3 regions of the Paenibacillus sp. Y660 genome follow, and region 1 is predicted to be linked to each of the others. Evidence: riboswitches for the same ligand, from Rfam matches in the RefSeq annotation. Region 1 holds a riboswitch; each other region holds the start of a gene.
The links. A riboswitch is a leader RNA that binds a small molecule or an ion and turns the genes downstream of it on or off. The one in region 1 is predicted to bind thiamine pyrophosphate.
Positions count from the first base shown of each region.

Region 1 (8,745 bases):
CCAATATCAGCTTAATTAGGCGAATTATACGCTCCTCCGACCTTCATGTGCAGGTGCATAAGATCGGGCAGCAGACGCATACGAACGTGGGCGTGCTCTATTTGCACGGGGTAGCGGATGAACGGATCGTGAAGGAGGTTTACCGCAGGCTGGCGGCAATCGAAATCGATGGCGTGCTGGAGAGCGGATATATAGAGGAATTTATTCAGGACGAGACCTTCTCGCTGTTTCCGACGCTGCTCAATTCAGAGCGTCCGGATACGGTAGCGGCGGCGCTGCTTGAGGGAAGAGTCGCGGTTATGGTTGACGGATCGCCGATAGCCTTGATGGCTCCAACCACTTTTTTCACCTTCTTTCAGTCGCCCGAGGATTATTATCAAAGGTTCGATATTGCAACATTCGTTCGCATGATTCGTTACGGCGCGTACGTCATTTCGATTCTCCTTCCTGCCCTGTATATCGCAGTCACGACTTATCATCAGGAGATGCTGCCGACAACGCTGCTTATTAGTCTAGCGGCGCAGCGGGAAGGCATCCCGTTCCCGGGACTGCTCGAAGCGCTTCTCATGGAGGTCACGTTCGAGGTGCTTCGCGAGGCGGGACTACGAATGCCGCGGGCAATCGGGCCAGCCATCTCCATCGTCGGCGCTCTCGTGCTGGGGCAGTCTGCCGTGCAGGCGGGCATTGTTTCGGCGGGTATGGTTATCGTGGTATCCTTCACAGCGATTTCAAATTTCGTCATGCCGGAATTCAATATGGCGGCGACCTCGCGCATTATCCGGTTCCTCTTCATGATTATGGCGGGTGTTTTAGGTTTTTTTGGCATCTTCGTTTCGGTGCTGTTTATGCTCATTCATCTCGCATCGCTGCGATCCTTCGGCGTGCCGTATATGTCGCCGATGGCGCCGGGACCAACAAAGCAAGGCATATGGAGAGATGTGTTCATACGGCTGCCATGGTGGGCGATTGTGCTTCGGCCCCTTGATTTGAACCTGCGTAATCCGAAGCGTCGGCCAAATGGCAAAAAACCGCCGGCCCAGCGTCATTCCGGCAAGCCGTAAAAAAGCCGTAAAAAAGTCGTAAAGAAAGGGAGGAACGGCAATGAATAAATGGAAGCTGCTGCTGCCGCTGCTTGTATGCTTGCTTGCTGCCGGCTGCTGGAACCGGGTAGAGCTGAATGATATTGCCGTTATTTCCGCAACCGGCGTTGACTGGAAGGATGGGAACTGGGTGCTGTCGTATCAGGTTGTTATTCCACAGGCGATTTCAAGTCAGGGCGCTGCCGGCAACTCGGCGGCGGTCAATGTGTTTTCCACGAAAGGCGAGAGCATTCGGAGCGCAGTCAGCAAAGCCAGCCAAGAAACGTCGCGGCGTCTCTACTTCTCGCATACTCAAATTATTATTATTGGGCAGGAGGCTGCCCGCAAGGGTCTGGGCCCGCTGCTCGACACTTACCTTCGCAACCATGATTCCCGTGAGACGGTCAGCGTCTACTTGGCGAGAGGCAGTGCGCGCCGGATGCTGGAGCAGCTGATCCCGCTTGAGAAAATCCCAGCTGCAGCCATTCAGCGGATGATCACCAATGAAGAGATGAACAGCTCTATTTTTCGGGAGATGACGATCCACCAAGTGCTGATAGACTTGCTCGGCACGACACACGCTACGGGCATACCGGGATTGGTCGTGGCAGGCACTAAGGAGAGCATGGATAAGGCGGAAAAGCTGACCCGCACCAATACGCCCTCCAAGGTTAGATTATCTGAATTGGCATTGATTAAAGATGATAAGCTGGTAGGCTGGATTAACAATGAGGAGAGCCAAGGCGCGATGTGGCTTACGAATCACGTGAAGAGAACGACGATCCCCTTTGCTTGTGCGAAGGACGGAAAAGGAGAGCGGGGCTCCTCTATACGCATTACGCATGCGAAGACAAAGCTGCGTCCTGAGCCGTCAAACGGCAAGTGGATTATGCACGTGAATGCAAGTGCGGAAGGGACGCTGATGGAATACAATTGCGGCAGCAATCTCAGTGAGCCTAATCAGGTGGAGAAGGTCGAGCAGCTTATTGAAGGTGAGATTGCCGCTATAATGGAGAAAGGCTGGAAGTCCGTTCGCAAGCATCGAGCGGATGTGCTGGGCTTTGGCGATGTCATCCACAAAAAATATCCGAAGCAATGGTCGCAGTCGGAAAAAAACTGGACGGAGCAGTTTCCAAACACGGAAGTGAAAATAGCGGTAAAAGTAAAGATCGTATCGACGGGTATGAGCGGAAACGGTATGAAGAAGGTGCAAGAAAAGGAAAAGGAAAAGGAAGGCTCATAGTCGGAAAGGAGACCGTATGCAGCAGATCGGGAAAAATCAGCTTTCCATTTTGATCATCGTTTTTTTGCTGGGAAGCACGCCTTTGTTCGAGCTCGGCATCAAGGCAAAGCAGGACGCATGGATGGCAATGACGCTGGCAGCGTTTGCCGGCCTGCTGCTTACTGTCATGTATATTCGCGTACAGAAGCGGTCCCCTGAATCGGAGCTTGCCGAGCTTTACATCATGCATTTTGGCAAATGGATCGGCGGCTTTGTCGGCATTCTTCATGCTTTGTGGTTTGCCTACGAATCGATGCGCAACGTGCGGGATGTCGGCGAGCTTACGATGATGGCACTGCTTTCCTTCACGCCAAAATGGATTATTATGCTGTTCATTATGAGCGCTGCGGCTTACACCGTAAGCAAGGGGCTTGAAGTGTTTGTCCGAGTCGTACAGCTGCTGTTTCCCATTACAGCGCTCAGTTATTTTTTCATTATTTTACTTTTGCTCATAGCCAGATTGCCGAACATAACGCATCTGCTTCCGCTCATGGAGCATGGGCCGATGCCTGTTGTGAAGGCGGCATTTCCCGACCTGCTGTCCTTTCCTTTTGGACAAATGATCATTTTTTTCGTGTTCTGGAAGCATGTCAGCGAGAAAAAAATGATCGGGCGCGTCTCTTATTGGGCTTACATCGGGGTATCGGCTTTTCTTATTCTCATGAATGTGCTCACGCTTTGCGTGCTTGGGCCGGAGATCGCTTCACTTACCGCGCTGCCGCTGCTTGAGGTCGTGCAATTGATCACGCTGGCTAATTTTCTGGAGAGGTTGGATGTTATTGTAACGCTGCTTTTGTTTATCGGGCTCTATGTGAAAATGACGGCGCTGTACATGGCGTCGGTATTCACGTTTAACGCGGTAACAGGCATCGCCTATCGGTATTGCGTCATGCCGATCGGGCTGCTTATCTATGCAGCGTCGTTTGTGGAGAGAAATAACACGGTACATATTTGGGTCGGTCTCGACATTACGCTGAAGGTCGCTCCGCTATTTCAAATTATACTGCCGCTGCTTATGCTTATCGTAGGCATACGAAAGAAGTATAAAACAGCGGCATAGCATCGGTTAGTTGTTAGGCACTTCTACTCCTCACCGAAAAGGCTGCGCCGACATATTTTATGGGTACAGCTTGAAATATGAGCATAGATGAGCTGCTTATATTTCATCGCGGAACGAGCTTTTGCCGCCGAAGGACTGCGTAAGCCGTTTACGCTTGCTTGAGGGGGATACGCGTGAGCGATGCCAATAGGTGCATGACAAGCATTATTCTTATTGCCTGCAATAAGCTTGATTACACGAAGCAATGCGTGGAGAGCATTCGGCGGCATACGCAGCGTGGCTGCTATGAGCTGATTATTGTAGATAATGGATCGATGGATAATACGGTGGAATGGGCAAAAAACGAAAGCGACCTCATCGTAATCGACAACGGTTTCAATGCAGGTTTTGCCAAGGGCTGCAATCTGGGGCTTGCCGCCGCTTCGGGCGAGCTTCTCATGCTGCTTCATAACGATACGATCGCAACGCCAGGCTGGCTTGAAGGATTAAAGCGCTGCTTGCTAAGCGATGAACGGATTGGAGCGGTTGGCCCCGCAACGAATTCGGCATCCTACTGGTCGACTATTCCGACCGCATATAAGACGATAGAGGAAATGGAGCTGTTCGCTTCCGCGCTGCATGCGTTTCCCGACAAAACGAAGTGGGAGGAGCGCGTGAAGCTGGCTGGCTTCTGCCTGCTTATGCAGCGGGAGGCGTATGAGCGGGTCGGAACGTTTGACGAGAGCTTCGGCATGGGCAGCTTGGCGGATGACGATTATTGCTTGAGACTGCGGCTTGCAGGCTACAAGCTTCTGCTGTGCGGAGATACATTTATTCACCATAACGACGGCAGCGCTCCCTTTAGCTCCGAGCCGGAGCTGTTGCTGCAAGCCTACAGGGGCAATGCGAACGTGTTTAGGGCTAAATGGGGCTTTGATCCAGATGATGCGACGCAAATCAGAATGGATTTTAGTACGGTTATACAACGAGAATCCTATGAATACAAGCGCGAAAATAGCTCCATTATGGAAATTGGCTGCGGCTGCGGGGCGACAATCCATCATCTAAAAAATCATTTTCCAGCAGCCAAATGGTACGGTGTCGAGCGGAGCGAGCTTGCGGCGAGTGTTGCCGAGGCATCAGGAATAACGGTGTTCCGCTCGAACGAGCCGAAGGATTGGGCGCTGCCTTCCGAAGGACTGGACGGCATCCTGATCGGAGATGCTCATGCTTACGGCATGCCGCAGTCGATGAAGCGATTAGTCAGCCTGCTGCGGCCCGGAGGCTGGATCATCGGCGGCTTCGCGAATCGATATTATTTTGAAAATATCCGGCAATACTTAGATCCTTCAAATGTATTCGCGCAGCGACAAGCGGCGATCCAGTATACGCTCCAGCAGGTGAAGCAGCTGTATGCCCAGTCAGGCTTTGCATACGTGAAGGCGACGCTCGCAGAGCATAAACCGCAGGAGCAGCTTGGCTATATCAGGCTGCTTGGACAATTGACGAATGAAGCGATAGCGGATGAGCTTACGGCCGCTTATCTGCTCGTGTTCGGCAGAGTCGCTTCCGCAGCAGAGCCGCTGGCTGCCGAGGAAGCAGAAGACATTGCAGAGGAAGAGGATGTTTCCGCGTTAGGAGCGGATACGTCATTAGTCACCGGCGTACAGTCTATTGGCTCCCCGGATAGCGGCGAGGAGCTAAGGCTGTCATGGAAGCCGAGTGAGCGGATCCCGCTTCATGCGCTTAAGAGCGTCGAGCCGATGTATATCTTCGACATATGCAGGGAGTCAAAGGGCAAACAGGCTTGATGATAATCATTTTCAAAAAAATACTAGCATAATGATCGGGTTTTGCTATACAATTGGTAGTGTTGACGAACCGAATATGTTCCGGGGAGCTGGTTAGGCCGGCTGAGAGGGAATTATCTGTACAATTCCGACCCGTTAAACCTGATCTGGATAATGCCAGCGTAGGGACAGAAGCACTGTTTGTTCAGCAAGCTCGATCACAGCGATCAAGTTTTGCTGCAAGCAGCTGCACAGCCGATTTATATGGCGTCCTCCGGATTAGGGGGACGCTTTTTTGTATGTGCTGCTGTACCGGATACGGATACGGGCTCGTCATCTTATACAAATAGAAGCAGTGAGAGGGGAACTAACACATCATGAATCAGAAGAAAAAAGGGCAACAGTCGTGGAGGATCGTAGCTGCAATGCTTGTGTTCGTCATGGCGCTTGCAGGCTGCGGCACTAACAACAGCGCGCCGGAAGCGAGCAAGGAGCCGCAAGAGCAAGAGGGAGCAGCGGACAAGCCGCTTGAGAAGGTGCAGGTCGTACTGGACTGGACGCCGAATACGAATCATACCGGGCTTTATGTTGCTAGAGATAAAGGCTTTTTTAAAGAGCAGGGGCTTGATGTTGAAATTATTCAGCCGGGCCAAAGCGGCGCTGATCAAATGGTAGCGACGGGCAGCGTACAGTTCGGCGTAAGCTATCAAGAGTCGATCACGATGGCGCGGATTGCGGGCGTGCCGCTCGTGTCGATCGCAGCGGTTATTCAGCATAACACCTCAGGCTTCGCATCTCCGCTTGCTAAGGGGATCGATTCGCCGGAGAAGTTCGAAGGCAAAACCTACGGCGGCTGGGGCGCTCCTGTCGAGGAAGCGGTCATTCAATCCATTATGCAGGAGAAGGGTGCGGATGTCAGCAAAGTAAACCTGATCAGCATCGGCGACAGCGACTTCTTCACGGCAGTTAAGAAAGATATTGATTTTGCATGGATTTATTATGCATGGACAGGCGTGGAAGCGGAGCTTCGCGGCGAGAAGATCAACATGGTTTATTTGACCGATTACAGCGACAAACTGGATTATTATACGCCAGTTCTTGCGACGAACGAGACGATGATTAAAGATAAGCCGGAGGTGGTCAAAGCGTTCACGGCTGCCGCAGCAAAAGGCTACCAATACGCAATTGACAATCCGGAGGACGCGGCAGAGATTTTGATTAAAGCCGAGCCTGATTTGAACGCGGAGCTTGTGCGCGCAAGCCAAAAGTGGCTAAGTCCGAAATATCAGGATGATGCGCCGCGTTGGGGCGAGCAAAAGCTTAGCGTATGGGAAAATTACGCGAGCTGGATGTTTGATCACAAGCTGCTTGAGAAAGAGCTTGAAGCGGACAAAGCCTTTACGAACGAATTTTTGCCGGAATAAGCATTTTAAGAAAATCTAGAGAGGCGGCAGCATCTGCCGCCTCTCGCCAACAACGATGAGAAAGAAGGAATTCAGATGGCAAACGCATTGGTAAGCATTCAAATACTGCCGACAACGCCGGGCGGCGAGAGCGTCATTCCTTACGTGGATCGAGCAATCGAGATCATCAAAGCAGCGGGTGTCCCTTACCGCGTAGCACCGCTTGAAACGACGATGGAGGGCGAGCTTAGCCATCTGCTGAGCGTCGTGCAGTCGATGAGCGAAGCGATGACGGAGATGGGCTGCCCGTCTGTAATTTCACAAATCAAAATTTACTACAATCCGGCAAGCGGCGCTTCGATGGGCAGGCTGCTTGAGAAATATCCAGATGGGCAATAAGAGAACGCTCTGGCCCCAAATATGGCCTCCAGCCGCAGTGCTTATCACGCTGCTGGTTTGCTGGCAGGCGGCAGCCTCGCTTGGATTATTTCAAGAATGGCTCATTCCGTCGCCGATTTCAATCGTAAAGGAAGCGATAGAAATATGGCCGAGGCTTATGGAACATACGGGAGCGACAGTGCGAATCATGCTGCTTGGCTTTGTGGGAGGATCGGCGGTGGGCTTCGTGCTCGCCGCTTTGCTGCATTTAATTCCCGGCGTACGTACGGCGGTGTACCCCTTGCTTGTCTTGTCGCAAAACGTACCCATTATTGCGATTGCCCCCATTCTGACGATGCTGCTAGGCTATGGAATGCTGCCAAAGGTGCTGCTTGTCATCATGGTGTGCTTCTTCCCGATAACGGTTGCGATGCTGAGCGGATTAATGAATACCGATGCGCAGCTTCGCAATTATTTGCAGATGATCGGCATTCGCAAATGGCAGCTGTTTTGGCGATTGGAGCTTCCGCATGCGATCGTCCATTTATTTTCCGGATTAAAAATCGCGGCCTCCTACAGCGTGCTAAGCGCAGTTGTGGCCGAATGGATAGGCACGAACAAAGGTCTCGGCGCATTCATGATCATTTCGTTCAAAGGGTTTATGCCTGATCGCGTGTTTGCGGCAGTCATTATTATCGTTGCAATCAGCTTGACGTTATTTGGGCTGATCACCTTAGCGGAGCGTCTTGTCATTCGTTGGCGCCCTAAGAAAGAGGTGAGGTAGCGAATGAGCAATAAAGGCGAGAATCTACACGCTACACTGCAGGTGCAGAACATTCGGAAGCAATTTGGCCGAGGCTCCTCCAGCAAAGAGGTGCTGGCTGGCTTATCATTCTCCGTTGCTGATGGAGAATTCGTGTCCATTGTAGGGCCCTCAGGCAGCGGGAAAACAACCTTGTTTCAAGTCATTGGCGGCTTAGAGCGGCCATCGGAAGGCGAGATCTGGATCGACGGCAAGCAGACGACAGGCGAACGCGGACATATCTCTTATATGCCGCAGCAATCATCACTGCTGCCGTGGCAAACCGTTGCGGGCAATATCGAGCTGTCGCTTGCGATCTCTGGCGTTGATCGCAAGACCGCGAAGGAGAAAACGAGAGAGTGGCTTGAGCGAATCGATCTACATGAATATGCGGATTCCTATCCCCATGTCCTATCCGGCGGCATGCAGCAGCGCATTTCCTTCCTTCGGGCTTTGCTTGCGCCGCGGCGCCTGATGCTGCTGGATGAGCCGTTTGGCGCATTGGACGCCTTGACGCGTCAGCAAATGCAGCAGTGGCTCATGTCGATCTGGGAGCAAAATCGCAGATCGGTGCTGCTCGTTACGCATAGCATCGAGGAAGCTTTGTATCTGTCAGACCGGATTATCGTGCTGTCCGCTTCACCTGCTGTGGTGCTGGAGGAATTCCAGATCCCGTTCGAGCGTCCGCGCCATGAGGCTTTATGGACAGATCCACGGTTTAATACATTGAAGCAGCAGATTTATGAGCTGCTTAAGGTCGGCGCGAAGGAAGGGAGCTAACGATGGCAAGAACATTAAGGGCAGATCACCTTGAAATGCAATCGGACTTGAAGGCTGCTTCATCAGCTGGCTTATGTATGGATGCACATCTTCACGTGGATTTGTATGCGGAGGAGGAGCGGGAGGCGCTGCTGGCTGCTGCCTTCGCTGAAGGCGTTGAGGCGGTGGTTGCGGTCTCCATGCATCTGCAAT
Region 1 covers NZ_JBXBBJ010000003.1:277,116-285,860, reverse strand. The annotation lists gene AC2TDN_RS06330 (spore germination protein) at 1-1,061, shown strand, start outside; gene AC2TDN_RS06325 (Ger(x)C family spore germination protein) at 1,102-2,322, shown strand; gene AC2TDN_RS06320 (GerAB/ArcD/ProY family transporter) at 2,339-3,421, shown strand; gene AC2TDN_RS06315 (glycosyltransferase) at 3,595-5,211, shown strand; TPP riboswitch at 5,284-5,396, shown strand; gene AC2TDN_RS06310 (ABC transporter substrate-binding protein) at 5,568-6,614, shown strand; gene AC2TDN_RS06305 (thiamine-binding protein) at 6,690-6,992, shown strand; gene AC2TDN_RS06300 (ABC transporter permease) at 6,982-7,755, shown strand; gene AC2TDN_RS06295 (ABC transporter ATP-binding protein) at 7,759-8,553, shown strand; gene AC2TDN_RS06290 (TatD family hydrolase) at 8,589-8,745, shown strand, end outside.

Region 2 (6,408 bases), on a different contig from region 1:
CTCATCATGTATGCGTAGGTTGGCTCTTGTAATCCGCCAAATAAGACAAGATTACTGACATAAGAGGCTAGATCCCAATAAGCCGGCATGTAGCATACATCCTCAAAATCGATCCATTTCCAGCCTTCTGGACTCGGGAGCAAGTTTCGGGCATGCGCATCTCCATGAGCCGGCATCAGAGCTTCAGGTTCAAGCCTTCGCATTTGGTTGTCTATCTCCCAAAAAATCGCCAGCAAAGCTTGGATACGAGGATCTGTCTGTTCAATGAGCCTTGAAGCCGACTCATAGGCCCTTTCCCATACACCGAGAACAGGGATGGTACACGCAGTGAAGCCACTCATCGCTAAGGTAAGAGCATTAACGAGTTCAACTGCCTCGCTTGGCGAAAGCGGCTCCAATGGTGCAGGAGGCGCGTAATGCCAAAATGTCGCCCACCTGCTCCCAACACGATGAGGTCCTGCATTTGGAATCGGCAGCAGTACTGGTACGCCATTATGGTGCAAATGATTGGCCACCTGCAGCTCGCGCTCGAGAATATCATGTGCAAGCTCTGCGTTTTTCTCAGAAAGAACAACAGCCACTCGAACAGTAATCGCATGAGGAGCCAAATGAATGATCAAATTTCCGCCTTCACTTAAAATAACGGGATCAATGTCCGTAAACCCAAGCTTCTCCGCAGTAATCAGCACCTGTGAAACAAGTTCACCTCTATCAGACAATCGAACAGCTCCCTTAATGGATGGAATACGTTCATCTTAGCCCGATTGCTCCAAATTTTACAGGCACAAAACAGGTATATTTAATTTTTCCGCCAGCTTTAAGCTAATGTCTCCCATTTCGCCCACATTTCTTGCGGGTTCAGTTCGTAAATATCGTTTTCTCTAAACATGAATTGATGCATAATAAATTCCCGCCGGATCGTAGCGAAATCGTCATGGAAGCCTTTAATAAACGCGTTTATTTCCTTTTCCGTATACTTTTGCCCTCTCGTCAGGTGCGATACGATATGCTGAAGCGCGATCAGTTTTTTCTTATGCTGGGCGGGAATATGCTTCAGCTTTCCCTCCGCCGTAAAAAAATTGCGGATAACCGATTCCTTTAGACGCTTGCTGCTTTCCTCCATACTCTCCAATCCCCTCTCCATTCCCGCATTCCGATAGATGAGCTGCTCCGCAGCGCTGGCGTTGCTCTTAATAAAATAATGGTTCAGCGAAAAATAAATCGTATTCTTTTCTCTGCGCTCATTAATTAAGCTGGCCTCCCGCAGCTTAGTCGCATGATGCGTGACCGTTGCTGGCGTAACGCCTAGCTTCTCTGCAAGCTCTTGCCCGTTAAGCTCGCCTTCTGCCAGCATGATCAACAGCTTAATTCTCGTCGCATCAGCCAGCGCCTTATGATAAGCCACAACCTTATCCAGCTGCATATTTTTATTCCCCCTTTGTTTTAAATTTAACATTTATCTAATTAGATATTTATCTAATCAGATAATAACGGGTAACCTATGATTTGTCAAATCATAAGTTTCGTATTTTTTTGTAACCATCATGAATGCTCGGAATACAGATTGTCATCATCCGCGATGCTTTGGATATCCTCCGAGCTAATGCTTATATATTCGTAGCCTTCTGCCTGCTGCTTCTTCAGCGCCCGTTCTTTAAAAAACTTCGGACTGCCTTCGCCTGCATCCTCGTCGTAAACGAGCAAAATGCCGTCCGTTCTGCGAAACAGCAGCTCGTCCCGCGCCGTAAATTGCCAAATCCCGTTATATGGCTGATTGCTGACGGAAGCGTAATAATCGACCCCTTTTAGCACCTGCTGATAAAATTCCTTTTTATCGTCCTTCCACTTCTCTTCCGGATTAGCGTATGCGGAAATAATCGAAAGCCGCAGATGAGGATACATCTCCTTGAGCGCGATCACGACCTCGCAAGCCCAAAGGTCAACGCCGTACTGGCCTGGCGTAATCACCCATTCGAGACCATCCTCTATGAGCGGCACCAGCTTGCCCGTCAACGCTTTTTTAATATAAACGATGCCTTCATGCTTCTGGCTAAAAATATTAAGCTCATGCGCGCGATAGCCCGTAACGAGTAAATTTTTCATTAGTTCAACGCCTTTTCGGATAATTATGGTTTACATCTTTCCAGTGTATGCTATAGTAGAAAAAATACAAATTGAATATGGACCAATTTATTTCACTAGGGGAGTCTAACGGCTGAGATGGAGCGCATGCTCCGGACCCTTTGAACCTGATCTGGATCATTCCAGCGGAGGGAAGTGGAGCAGAAACAGCATTCATTCACGCGCGCAAGCCTTGTATGATCGTTAGACCCGCTCATTTCCTTTCGGAAATGAGTGGGTCTTTATTCGTTTACGGGGAGATGAGTCGATGAAAGTATATAAAGCGTTAACGATTGCAGGCTCGGATAGCGGCGGCGGCGCAGGCATTCAAGCTGATCTGAAAACGTTTCAAGAGCTTGGCGCCTACGGCATGTCAGTCATTACCGCGGTTACTGCCCAAAACACGCTCGGCGTCCAAGGCGTATATGCGATGGAGGCTGCTGCCGTCAGAAGACAGCTTGATTCGATTGGCGAGGATCTGACACCTGCCGCGCTCAAGACGGGCATGCTGTTCAGCAGCGAAATCATTGAAATTGTAGCCGCAAAAATAAAGCAATATCAGTGGCAGAACTTGATCATTGATCCTGTTATGGTTGCCAAAGGCGGCTCTTCCCTGCTGCAGCAGGAAGCTATTCAAGCTCTCATCAAGCATTTGCTGCCGCTCGCGCTCGTGACGACGCCAAACATTCCGGAGGCAGAGTTGCTTGCACGGATGGCTATCCGCACGCTCAGCGAACGGGAGGAAGCAGCGAAAATCTTGTTCCAGCAAGGCTCTCGTTATGTCGTTATCAAAGGCGGCCACGACTCGGGCTGCTCACAGCTCGTCGACCTCATTTATGATGGTGAACGTTTCGATTATTTGGAGAGCCTACGAATCGATACTCGGCATACTCATGGTACAGGGTGTACATTCTCGGCAGCACTTACCGCTGAAATTGCGCAAGGAAAAACAGTTCCCGATGCGATTAGAACAGCCAAAGCCTTTATTCAAGCTGCGATTGAGGATCAGCTTGGGTTCGGCAGCGGCCACGGGCCTACGAATCATTTTGCCTATCGGCGCAGGCTGCAAGACGCGAGACAGATCTAGAACAAAGAAAACGCCGCTTCTGGTAAGGAAACGGCGTTAGCTTTTTCACCCTAATTAACGAATGTATGCGTTTGTAAGCTTAAGCTTCTGAAGAGCAAGACCAATCTCGCCGTGCCAACTGCAAGCAGCACAATCGATGAGACAAACAGAAGATGCGTAATGCCTGGAACAAACGCAAACATCAGCTTCCAAGACGCATCGAGTAGACCTGGCAATACGATCAAGGCAATAGGCAGAATCAAATGGAAGAGTCCTATTGAAATAAAATGAAGCTTGATGGCTGAATCGTTTGGATCAGAGATGCTGAAATCCGGCAAATATCGCTGCACAGGCGCATCCAGCTCATCCTTTACCTCATCTACAAGCTGCATGACAGCCAGCGCTGTAAATGACTTACTTGTCGATCCGAGAATAAACGGCGTTTGCGGCGTAATCGGTGTGTTCTTGGAATCCGCTGTTCCGTAGCCTTTTATGTACAGCGGGGAATCCTTCTTAACGACTCCAATCGCTGCGCCTGGAATGTTGTACTTCTTCATCGCCGACTCGATATAGCGATTTAATTCGGCATACACAGCTTGTTCTTCTGTCGCAGCAGCATGGACTCTTTCGGGTACCATGCCAAAGCTCGTAAGTGCCGCTGCTATCGTGCAAAGCAGCACTGACATACATATCACGTTTCTGATCATAGTCGTTCCACTCATTTCCTCACATATTCATTGGCCTTTCTATTCAACAGTATAGGTCAATGAAAAAGAAAAGGAATGGACTTCAGGTATGATCGCTGCCTAGACTTTAGGCGGGTGAAATGGGTTATTGCACGCTCAATCTAGCGATTGTCCACTTTCTCCGGATAAAGATCATGGTTCATGAGGCGATGCTCCGCGATTTGCTCATATTTGGTGCCAGGCTGGCCCCAGTTGCAATAAGGGTCGATGGATATGCCTCCGCGCGGCGTGAATTTGCCCCAAACCTCGATATATCTTGGGTTCATGAGCGCAATCAAATCATTCATAATGATGTTCATGCAATCCTCATGGAAATCGCCATGGTTGCGGAAGCTGAACAAATACAGCTTGAGCGACTTGCTCTCTACCATTTTGCTGCCGGGAATATAGGAAATATAAATGGTTGCAAAATCAGGCTGCCCCGTCATGGGACAAAGGCTTGTAAATTCTGGACAGTTGAACTTTACGAAATAATCGCGGTTCGGATGCTTATTATCGAATGCTTCTAAAATTTCCGGCGAATAGTTAAACAAATATTGCGTTCCTTGATTGCCTAGCAGCGTCACGCCGTTCAGCTCTTCCTTGCTTCTTCCTTCCATGCTCGTCTCCGCCTTTCCTTTCTATTAAACGCCCTTCTTATTGCCCCATACCCAGGTATGGAGCTGCGGCAGCACATGAACCCGCTTCAAATCCGCATTCGGCATCACGCGCTCGATCAGCCATTCATAACGCTCCACCAAATAAGGAAGCATACGCTGCGGCTCCGTTTCCTGCAACTGACCATTTCCAGCTTGCAAATAAAAGGGAACCTTCGGATAACGCAAATGAACGGTGGTCGCATATGCAAGATCCTCATCATCGAAGACGACCGTCTTCAAGCAAAAGCTTGATGCCCGCTCGTTCAGCTTGGATACGATATCGTCCAGCACCTGCCAATCCGTCTTCATGCCGGAGCTTGGCGGCTTAGGCGACAAGGTCAGCTCGTCAATGGTCCAAAACCAATTCTGCCATCGGCTGCCCTGCGTCTCCAACGCAACGCTAATTCCCCGCTCATGCAGCTCTTCAATAAAAACGCCCAGCTGCGGCAGCAGCGCGGGATTGCCGCCTGAGATCGTCACATGCTCAAATGCGCTTCCGCCGATTGCCGTTAATTCCTCTATAATTTCATTCGCTGTCAGCATGCGAATATCTGCTTTCGCGCTTCCGTCCCAAGTAAACGCGGAATCGCACCAAGAGCAGCTGTAGTCGCAGCCTGCGGTACGAACGAACATCGTCTTCCGGCCAATAACCATGCCTTCGCCTTGTACAGTTGGACCGAATACTTCCAAGACGGGAATCCGTTTAGTTGCTTGCATTCGAATCCGCCTTTCTCTTAGGACGGTAAATACAGTAGCTTGTCGGCGTTTCACGGAGATAAACCTGAACGCACTGCGGACGATTCACCGTACCGTCCAAATAGCGCTGAACGATCTCGCAAATCGTACGCGCCACAACCTCAGTCGTGGGAAAACGCTCCGGCTGCGTGTCGCTGAAACATTCCTTATCGTCATTGAGAAGCGTATGATCGAACCGATCATGAATAAGCTGCTTAATGATCGCGAAATTGACTAGAAAGCCTGCCGTATCAAGCTCATCACCGGCTACCGTGACGTTGGCAAAATACGTATGCCCATGCAGCTGACGGCATTTGCCGGCTTCCTCGGCTGGTACAAAATGGGCCGCTGCGAACTGAAAATCCTTGTTCAGCTCATAGCTATAAGGGTGCACGGCTGCTGGATAGATCTGCTGCAGCATTATTGTTTCACTCCCTGATTCCGTTTGACCAAATATTCGTCAAGTCCATTTCTTCGAAGCACACATGCCGGGCATTCGCCGCAGCCTTCAGCAACAATGCCGTTATAGCAGGTGAGCGTCCGCTCCCGTACGAATTCAAACGCGCCGAGCGTCTCGGCAAGCTCCCATGTCTCGGCTTTATTCAGCCACATGAGCGGCGTATCGATGACAAAAGGATAATCCATGGACAAATTCAGCGTTACATTCAACGATTTCACGAATATGTCCCGGCAATCCGGATAGCCGCTAAAATCCGTTTCGCACACGCCGGTTACGATATGCTTCGCGCCAAGCTGCTTTGCCAGCACTGCCGCGAAGGTGAGAAATAAGAGATTCCGTCCATCGACAAAGGTCGTAGGAAGCTCCCCTTCTTTTTGCTCAATGGCAATGTCATCTCTAGTAAGCGCGTTAGGCGCCAATTGATTAAGCAGCGACATATCGAGAATATGATGCTTAATGTTAAGCTCCTTGGCAATTTCCGCTGCGATATCCAGCTCAAGCTTATGCCGCTGTCCATAATTGAACGTAACAGCTTCAACCTCCGAGAAGCGCTCCATTGCCCAAAACAGGCAAGTCGTGCTGTCTTGGCCGCCGCTGAATACGACGACCGCCTTTTCTTTTTTCATGCTGCATCTCCCTCTC
Region 2 covers NZ_JBXBBJ010000036.1:24,241-30,648, reverse strand. The annotation lists gene AC2TDN_RS24345 (phosphotransferase) at 1-719, opposite strand, end outside; gene AC2TDN_RS24340 (DUF2087 domain-containing protein) at 818-1,423, opposite strand; gene AC2TDN_RS24335 (SLOG family protein) at 1,543-2,103, opposite strand; TPP riboswitch at 2,191-2,293, shown strand; gene thiD (bifunctional hydroxymethylpyrimidine kinase/phosphomethylpyrimidine kinase) at 2,390-3,208, shown strand; gene AC2TDN_RS24325 (serine hydrolase domain-containing protein) at 3,259-3,894, opposite strand; gene queF (preQ(1) synthase) at 4,035-4,532, opposite strand; gene queE (7-carboxy-7-deazaguanine synthase QueE) at 4,557-5,288, opposite strand; gene queD (6-carboxytetrahydropterin synthase QueD) at 5,275-5,727, opposite strand; gene queC (7-cyano-7-deazaguanine synthase QueC) at 5,727-6,392, opposite strand.
Region 2: it holds a riboswitch for thiamine pyrophosphate, as region 1 does, so the genes downstream of both, thiD (bifunctional hydroxymethylpyrimidine kinase/phosphomethylpyrimidine kinase) here and AC2TDN_RS06310 (ABC transporter substrate-binding protein) in region 1, are expected to answer to the same signal.

Region 3 (8,745 bases), on a different contig from region 1:
ACAACCCTCTCGAGCGCAAGCTGCTGAGAAGATTAACGGAAGAGCCGAATGTGACGATTCGCAACGATCCGGACGGCCGCAATCGGTTAAACGTCAATTTGTTTTCAGGCGATGTATTCGTAACAGATTTCTCCGACGTTCCTGCTTTTGGCAACATTGGCACCTCGAAGCTGGAGGATTTATTCGATAAATGGCTCGGTCATTCACTTGCCCAAAGCGTGAATTGCCATTGTCCCGCTGCAGCATGCTGCGGACCGAATTTACTCGTTAAGGATATGTACTATAAGGCTGTTGATTTCCATGAGCGCGGCGCGGTAATCGACTAGCGTGCAGGAGAGCCATTTATTCAGGCTAGGCTTAATAGAGAATTAATACACATATAGAATAAGAGAGAGGAGGAGAAGCTGTTGTCGATCAAGACAATCATATTTATCGGGTTAGGATTGCTGCTGCTCTACTTGTTTTTTACAGTTGGAGCGCCGTTCTTGCTCGCGCTTGTTGTAGCTATTTTTCTAGAGCCGCTTAATCAGATGTTTATGAATAAGTTTCGAATGAATCGGCTAGTGGCGGCTACGATATCAAGCAGCTTGTTCACAATTATTCTCATAGGCTTAATCGCGCTGCTTGGCGTCAAAGTTGTAGCTGAGCTTATCGCTTTCTTCAAAAAAGTGCCGAACTATTTTGAAAATGCGAATGAAATGGTTGACGATCTTATGGTGCAGGTGCAATCGCTATATCAAAATTTTCCGCCCGATGCGATTGAAACGCTGGAAAACTGGCTAATGGGATTAACGAGCACGCTGACCAAAATGGTAGGCACCTTGTCTAATTCCGTTATTGCGTTCGCTTCCAGCATTCCTGGCATGTTTATCTTCTTTATCGTTTTCTTGGTGGCGGTATATATGATGAGCTTCAGTCTGAATACGATGAAGGAGACCGTCCTGTCATTGTTTGAAGAGAAGTCGCAGCCGCAAGTAAATGATTTGCTTAACAATCTCAAAAAGTCGATTTTCGGCTTTCTGCGCTCGCAGTTTATTTTGAGTGCTCTTACATACATTATTTCGTTGCTCGGCTTGCTGGTGCTTAATGTGAAGTATCCGCTGGCGATCGCATTGCTTATCATCATCGTTGATATTATGCCGATTCTTGGAACAGGCTCAGTGCTTGTCCCTTGGGGAAGTTATTTGTTGCTTACAGGCAATATGTATGTGGGTGTCGGGCTTATCGTGCTCTTCCTCGTTATTACAGTGTTCCGCCGCATCGTGGAGCCGAAAATTCTTAGCGATTCCGTCGGAATCGGGGCGTTGTCCGCGCTCATCAGCTTATATGTGGGCTTCAAGCTGGTTGGCGTAATCGGCGTATTTATTGGACCCTTAGTCGTTATTATATACATGGCGGCACGCAAGGCAGGATTATTCCAAATGAAGTTCAAGCTTTAGGCTGTGTAGGGGCCGTGTCAAAAACATTTCTAGGAGCGTATGATACTGCAAAATAAGCAGATCATGTAGGAGGCATCCGAAGAGATGGCACCAATTAAAGTAGCGATTGTCACCCCAGGCTCGTTTCCAATTCCGTCACAAGGAAGCAGCTCGGTTGAGCGGGTGGTTGAGAAATTCGCCCCATTGCTGATGCCTTATGCAGAGCCGCGTATTTATGGAAAATTAAGCAAAAAGCTGCCCCGTCAGGGACATTTTAAAGGTGTTGTTTGTGAACGGTTTCCAGCCGGCAGCAAGCAGCGATATATTCATGATGTTGGGCGCGCGGTGCAGCGGTTTTCTCCTCATGTCATTGACGTGGAGAACCGTCCGCAATATGTGCTGACCATGAAGCAAATGAATCCAGGCAAACGAGTCTGGCTTTATTTGCATTCCTCCACTTTTATTTCCCCGAATCATATCTCACCTGCCAAGCTGCACCAATGCTTGCAGGCTGCTGATAAAATCATTGTGAATAGCGAGTTTATTAGGCGAATCGTCGTGTCCAAAGTGCCCGAGGTCTCATCTAAGATGCGAGTCATTTACCCAGGGGTCGATACGGTACGCTTTCCATCACAGTATTCCGCTGAAGGCGCTGCAAAAAGGGAGAGCTTGCGCAAAAAAAGAGGTCTGACCGGTAAAAAAGTGGTGCTGTTTATGGGAAGGCTCATTCCGCTTAAAGGCGTACACCATTTGCTGAAAATTGTCCCGCAGCTTGTGAAGAGCCATCCCGAGCTTGTTGTCGTCATCGTCGGCAGTCCGTTTTATGGCTCGCATCGCAAAACTGCGTATGCGCGGATGCTTGAAAGACTCGGGCGCAAATGTCCAGGCCATGTTCGGTTCGTGCCTTATGTGCCGCATACCGAGGTGCCGGGCTGGATGCTGGTAGCGGATGTAGCGGTCGTTCCATCCGGGCAGAGGGAAGCATTCGGGCTCGTCAATGTGGAGGCGATGTCCTGCGGCGTTCCAGTCATAGCTACGCGTGCCGGCGGAATGAAGGAGATTATCCGAAGCGGCGAGACCGGCTATCTGGTCAATCAAGCGCGCGTTGAAACGGAGCTGAGGGAAAAGCTGCATCTGCTGCTGCGGGATAAGCAGCTGCGGCAGAAGCTGGGCAAGCGCAGCAGAGAGCGAGTCGAGCAGACCTTCACATGGCGGCACACGGCAGATCGCTGGGTGAAGCTGATGAAGGAAAGCGGCATGTAGTTGGTCCTATTTTGCATGTGGATGTTAAATATAGGGTTGACACCCTTCTTCGCATAACGTTATAGTCTAACAAGGATATCCACTAGGGGCGCCGTCATGGCTGAGATAAAGCATAATGCTTTGGTCCCTTTGAACCTGATCTGGGTTATGCCAGCGTAGGAAAGTGGGATTGTGCGTTTATGCAACTGCGCGTGAAAGCTCTGCCGAATCCAGCTGGAACGCCAGCTGGAAGGAATGACTTTCAAAGCTGCATCAAGCCGGAGGAAATCTTCGTTTGATGTTGCGCGCATGACGACACACTTCGACCGCTCCCTCGCTGGAGCGGTTTTTTTGATGTTGAACGGGCTGCGCCAAGTCTCGCTGAGCGAGCGTGCAGCTGGTTCATTCACGCTCCAGCGAATGCCGTGCACGTAGCGATTATACGTGGGTGGGTTAGCGGTGCGTTAAACTTTCTTATATGCTCGCGTATGCCTCCAGGAGGAATTCTGCATATTCCATTAGGAGGTTTTTTGTTATGGCGATTATGACAACGCCCCTTCCGGGCAGCCGTAAAGTGTATGTCACCGGCTCGAGAGAGAGCATCCGCGTGCCGATGAGAGAAATTGCTTTGGAGGCAAGCTCAGGCAGAAATGGCGAGGAGCTGCCGAACGAGCCGTTACGCGTCTACGATGCAAGCGGCCCTTATACCGATGAGAGCTTAGAAACAGATGTAAGGCGCGGCTTGCCGACCTTTCGCAGCGAATGGATTCACGAGCGCGGCGACGTGGAGCATTATGACGGTCGTGAAATAAAGCCGGAGGACAACGGATTCTTGACGGAGGATAAGGAAAAACAGCGGGGGGCAGAGCGGTTTCCCGGCCTAGTGAGACAGCCGCTGCGTGCGAAAGCCGGTCAGAATGTTACGCAGCTGCATTACGCCCGCAAGGGCATCATTACTTCGGAGATGGAATATATCGCAATTCGCGAGGGAATGGACGCAGAGTTTGTTCGCAGCGAGATCGCAGCAGGGCGCGCCATCATCCCGGCGAACATCAATCATCCGGAGAGCGAGCCGATGATCATTGGACGGCATTTTCACGTGAAGATCAATGCGAATATCGGCAATTCCGCGGTTGCTTCCTCGATTGAGGAGGAAGTGGAGAAGATGACATGGGCAACCCGCTGGGGAGCCGATACGATTATGGATTTGTCTACGGGCAAAAACATACATACGACGCGGGAATGGATCGTCCGCAATTCGCCGGTTCCGGTTGGAACGGTGCCGATCTATCAAGCGCTGGAGAAAGTAAACGGCAAAGCGGAGGATCTTAGCTGGGAAGTATTTCGCGATACGCTAATCGAGCAAGCGGAGCAGGGCGTCGATTATTTTACGATTCATGCAGGCGTGCTGCTGCGTTACATTCCGCTCACCGCTAAGCGCGTTACAGGCATCGTCTCGCGGGGCGGGTCGATTATGGCAGCTTGGTGTCTCGCACACCATAAGGAAAACTTCCTGTATACGCATTTTGAAGAGATTTGCGAAATTATGAAAGCCTATGACGTGTCATTCTCGCTCGGGGATGGGCTCAGACCAGGTTCGATCGCCGACGCAAATGATGCCGCGCAATTTGCCGAGCTGGATACGCTGGGCGAGCTGACGAAAATCGCTTGGAAGCATGACGTGCAGGTGATGATCGAAGGTCCCGGCCATGTGCCGATGCATCTGATCAAAGAAAATATGGATCGCCAGTTAGAGGTTTGCGATGAAGCGCCTTTCTATACGCTAGGCCCGCTAACGACCGATATTGCACCTGGTTATGACCATATTACGTCAGCAATCGGAGCTGCAATGATCGGCTGGTTCGGTACAGCCATGCTGTGCTACGTAACGCCGAAGGAGCATCTGGGGCTTCCGAATAAAGAGGATGTGAAGGAAGGCGTTATTACGTATAAAATCGCGGCTCACGCAGCCGATCTGGCGAAGGGGCATCCGAGAGCAAAGCTGCGCGACGACGCCTTGTCCAAGGCGCGGTTCGAATTTCGCTGGCGTGATCAGTTCCATCTCTCGCTTGACCCCGAGCGCGCGATGGCGTACCACGACGAGACGCTTTCGGCGGATGCGGCCAAATCCGCTCATTTCTGTTCGATGTGCGGCCCTAAATTTTGCAGCATGAGAATTACTCAGGACATTAGGGAGTACGCCGCGCAAAACGGGATGGAAACGACTGAAGCGATTGAAGCGGGAATGAAGGAGAAGTCGGAAGCGTTCAAGGCGGCAGGGAGCATGATTTATGGCTAATGGTACCGAGCCGGTTTTTTTCGACCGATATTCGAGGCAAACCAGATTTGCGGCAATCGGCGAGGATGGTCAGCGCAAGCTGGCCAAGTCGTCGGTTCTCATTGTCGGCGTCGGCGCGCTTGGCGCGTCGCTTGCGCAGCATATGGTTCGGGCGGGGGTAGGCGAGGTTAGACTGGTCGATCGGGATTTCGTCGAGCCCAGCAATCTGCAGCGGCAAATGCTGTTCGATGAAGCGGACGCTCTTGCGGTTATGCCCAAGGCAGTTGCCGCAGCCAATAAGCTGCGGCAAATCAACAGCAGCGTGAGCCTCGTTGCCACTGTGGCGGATGTGAACGCAGCGAATGCAGCTGTGCTGGCAAGCGGCGTCCATCTTGTGCTTGATGGAACAGACAATGCTGCGACAAGGCTTCTGCTTAGCGAACTATGCTTCAAGCAGCGCATTCCATTTGTATATGGCGGCGTAGCAGGAGCGCAAGGAATGCAGGCAACGCTCATTCCGGGTGCAACCTCATGCTTGCGCTGCTTGATTGGCGCCGAGGATTCGGAAAACGAGGCAGATACCTGCGATACGGTTGGCGTGCTGGCGCCAGCCGTAGAATTTGTAGCTTCATTGCAAGCGGCCGAAGCGATCAAATGGCTCACCGGCAATCAAGGAGCCATACGCCAAACCTGGCTAAGCGTCGATTTATGGTCGTTCCGGCTCCGGGAATCGCTGCTGCCAGCCGGAAGCGCCTGCTGTCCATATTGCGGCAATGAAGAAGGGTCGGCAAGGGCTGCTAAGCCAATGTTGGAAAAGGACATACAAGATGAGGTTGTCATCAGCTCTACCGTGCTATGCGGGAGAGACACGGTACAGGTGACATTAGGCAAGCCGCTCCAACTGGCTGCATTAGAGAAGTCGTTAGGGGTGCAGGGCTGTAAGCTGACGGTTAATCGCTATTTAGTAAAGGCAGTGCTCCCATGCGGCGAACAGCTCATTCTCTTTCCGGATGGACGGGTGCTCGTGCAAGGAACGGCGGATGCTGAGCATGCCATTAGGCTTTGCAAAGCTTATTTGATATAAAAAGAAATGATTCTGACGATAGAGAGGCGTGCATGATTAATGAGTAGACCAAAATGGCGCGATTTTCGGCTATACGCCATTACGGCGGAAAGCAATCATCCCGGAAAATTCGTCGCAGATGTCATGGAGCAGGCATTGATTGGCGGTGCGCAGATCATACAGCTTCGCAATAAGACGGGAACAAGGGAAGAAGTGCTGGAGCAGGCCAAGGCGCTGCGTCAATTAACGCGAAAATATAATGTTCCTTTCATTATCAACGATTACCCGGATATCGTTCTGGAAACGGATGCTGACGGCGTCCATCTAGGGCAAGAGGATATGCCTATTGCGGAGGCGAGAGCATTGCTCGGACCGAATCGGATCATCGGCATTTCGACGCATAGCTTGCAGCAGGCATTGGCGGCCGAGCAAAGCGGAGCTGATTATATTGGCGTGGGACCTGTGTTTCCAACCAATACGAAGCCAGGCCGCGCCGCTGTCACCACTAGCTATGTAACAGAAGCAGCTCGGCACATCACGATCCCATTTGTTGCGATTGGCGGCATTACGTTAGGCAATGTGGATATCGTGCTCGCTGCTGGAGCAAAGCGGATATGTGCCGTCTCCGCTATCGTAGGCCATACAGCTCCGGCAAGCGTATGCCGCGCCTTCTTGGAGAGACTGGATGCGGCTGGCTGTGAGCTGGCTTCTGAACATAATTTTGCGCAAAAGACGTTGATCATCAATGGACGCAAGGAGCAGACGAGCGCCAAAACGGTCGAGGAGCTGGTAGTTGAGCTGGGACAGCAAAACAAGAAGCTTGTCATAGAGCTGAATGGTGTGATCGTCCAGCGCGCGCTCTGGGCAGAAACCGAGCTGCAAGGCGGCGCTTCTATAGAGCTTGTACACTTTATCGGAGGGGGGTGAGCCAAAGTTGGGTGAATGGATTGAGAATGATCCGCTAGTTATTGGCGGTTATACGCTGCGGTCGCGCTTTCTGTTCGGAACGGGGCGGTTTCCTAGTCCCGCTGTGCTTCAGCAGGCGCTTGAAGCGTCGGGCTCGGAAGTCATTACATTCGCAGTAAGACGGGTCAATCTTGAAAGCGTAGAGGATGATTCGGTGCTGCAGCACTTCGAGGACAGGGCGCTTAAATATTTGCCAAATACATCGGGTGCAAGAACGGCAGAGGAGGCTGTACGGATTGCGAGATTGGCACGTGAGGCCGGTCTTGGAAATTGGATCAAGGTAGAAATCAGCGGCGACCACCGCACGCTGCTGCCTGATCCGGTAGAAACGCTGCGAGCTACGGAGCAGCTTGCAAGCGAAGGCTTTATCGTACTGCCTTACACCTCAGATGATCCTATTCTATGCCGAAGGCTGGAACAGGCAGGAGCTTCGGCAATTATGCCTGGCGGCTCTCCAATAGGAACCGGACTAGGGCTGCTCAATCCTTACAATTTGGGTCTTATTGCCGAGCAGTCAAGCGTCCCCGTCATTATTGATGCGGGCATCGGCTCCGCAAAGGACGCGGCGGAAGCGATGGAGCTGGGCGCGGACGGCATATTGGCCAATACGCCAATCGCCAAGGCGCAGGACCCGGTCATGATGGCTCGCGCATTCCGGTTAGCGATTGAAGCAGGCCGTCTAGCGAGGCTTGCCGGCCGCATTCCGAAGAAACGCTACGCGTCAGCAAGCAGCGAGTGGGCGGGCTCCTTGTTTGAGACAGCGGCCAGCCTCGGCAGCGGAGGCGAGCAGTAATGCCGCAATCCGTTATGATACTCGGCGGCGGCATCATCGGTTTGTCCTGTGCGTTTGAAGCAGCAAGGAGAGGGATGCATGTAACGCTTATTGAGCCAAGCGAGCTGGGCGGTCAAGCATCGGGTGCGGCTGCGGGCATGCTTGCCCCCTATTCGGAAAATACGGAGCAGCCGGATGAATTCTTTCACTTGTGCTTAAACAGTCTTCGCTGCTATCCGGAGTGGATTAAGGCAGTCGAGGAGCTGTCAGGCATGCCTGTAGAATGGGTCCAAAGCGGAAGCATTAACGTGTTTATGCACGAAGCGGATGCGCTTCCTATTGCGTCAAGATTGCAGTGGCAAAATGATTGGGGCGCAAGAGCTCAGCTTCTCGATGCAGCGCAGCTTCGGAAGCTGGAGCCTATGGTGTCGCATTCGGCGGTTGCCGGCGTATTTACGCCGCAAGAGAGCCACGTTTACGCACCGAAGCTGGTCTCGGCGCTTGCGGCGGCGTGCCGCAAGCTGGGAGTTGCCATTCATGCGCATGCCGGCGAGATTGAAGAAGTGCTTGTTCACCCTAGCGGAGGGGTTACTGTTCGGGCTCAAGGTTTAGCGAGTCTTGTTCACGCCGATCGGCTAGTCGTGTGCGCGGGAGCTTGGTCTGGCGCTTATGAGCGGTGGTTCGGTCTCAGCATTCCGGTTCATCCGATACGCGGTCAAATTTGCTCCTACGAGCATCAGGCTGACGATGTGCGCCATATGGTGTTCGCAAGTCAGGCTTATTGGGTCGGCAAACGAAATGCACGGCTCGTATGCGGCGCATCCGAGGATGTCGCCGGCTTTGCGACAAGCGTGACCGAGCGGGGAATTGGACGCTTGATTCGCAGCAGCAACCAGCTGTTTCCTTTTCTTGAAGGCAGGAAGATCGCGCATAGCTGGGCAGGTCTCCGCCCAGCAACCCGAGACGGGCTGCCGCTTCTTGGTCAGATAGAAGGAACGCCGGCAGT
Region 3 covers NZ_JBXBBJ010000007.1:19,583-28,327, forward strand. The annotation lists gene yfkAB (radical SAM/CxCxxxxC motif protein YfkAB) at 1-326, shown strand, start outside; gene ytvI (sporulation integral membrane protein YtvI) at 408-1,439, shown strand; gene AC2TDN_RS10480 (glycosyltransferase family 4 protein) at 1,524-2,681, shown strand; TPP riboswitch at 2,756-2,860, shown strand; gene thiC (phosphomethylpyrimidine synthase ThiC) at 3,196-4,959, shown strand; gene AC2TDN_RS10490 (ThiF family adenylyltransferase) at 4,952-6,022, shown strand; gene thiE (thiamine phosphate synthase) at 6,062-6,928, shown strand; gene AC2TDN_RS10500 (thiazole synthase) at 6,936-7,760, shown strand; gene thiO (glycine oxidase ThiO) at 7,760-8,745, shown strand, end outside.
Region 3: it holds a riboswitch for thiamine pyrophosphate, as region 1 does, so the genes downstream of both, thiC (phosphomethylpyrimidine synthase ThiC) here and AC2TDN_RS06310 (ABC transporter substrate-binding protein) in region 1, are expected to answer to the same signal.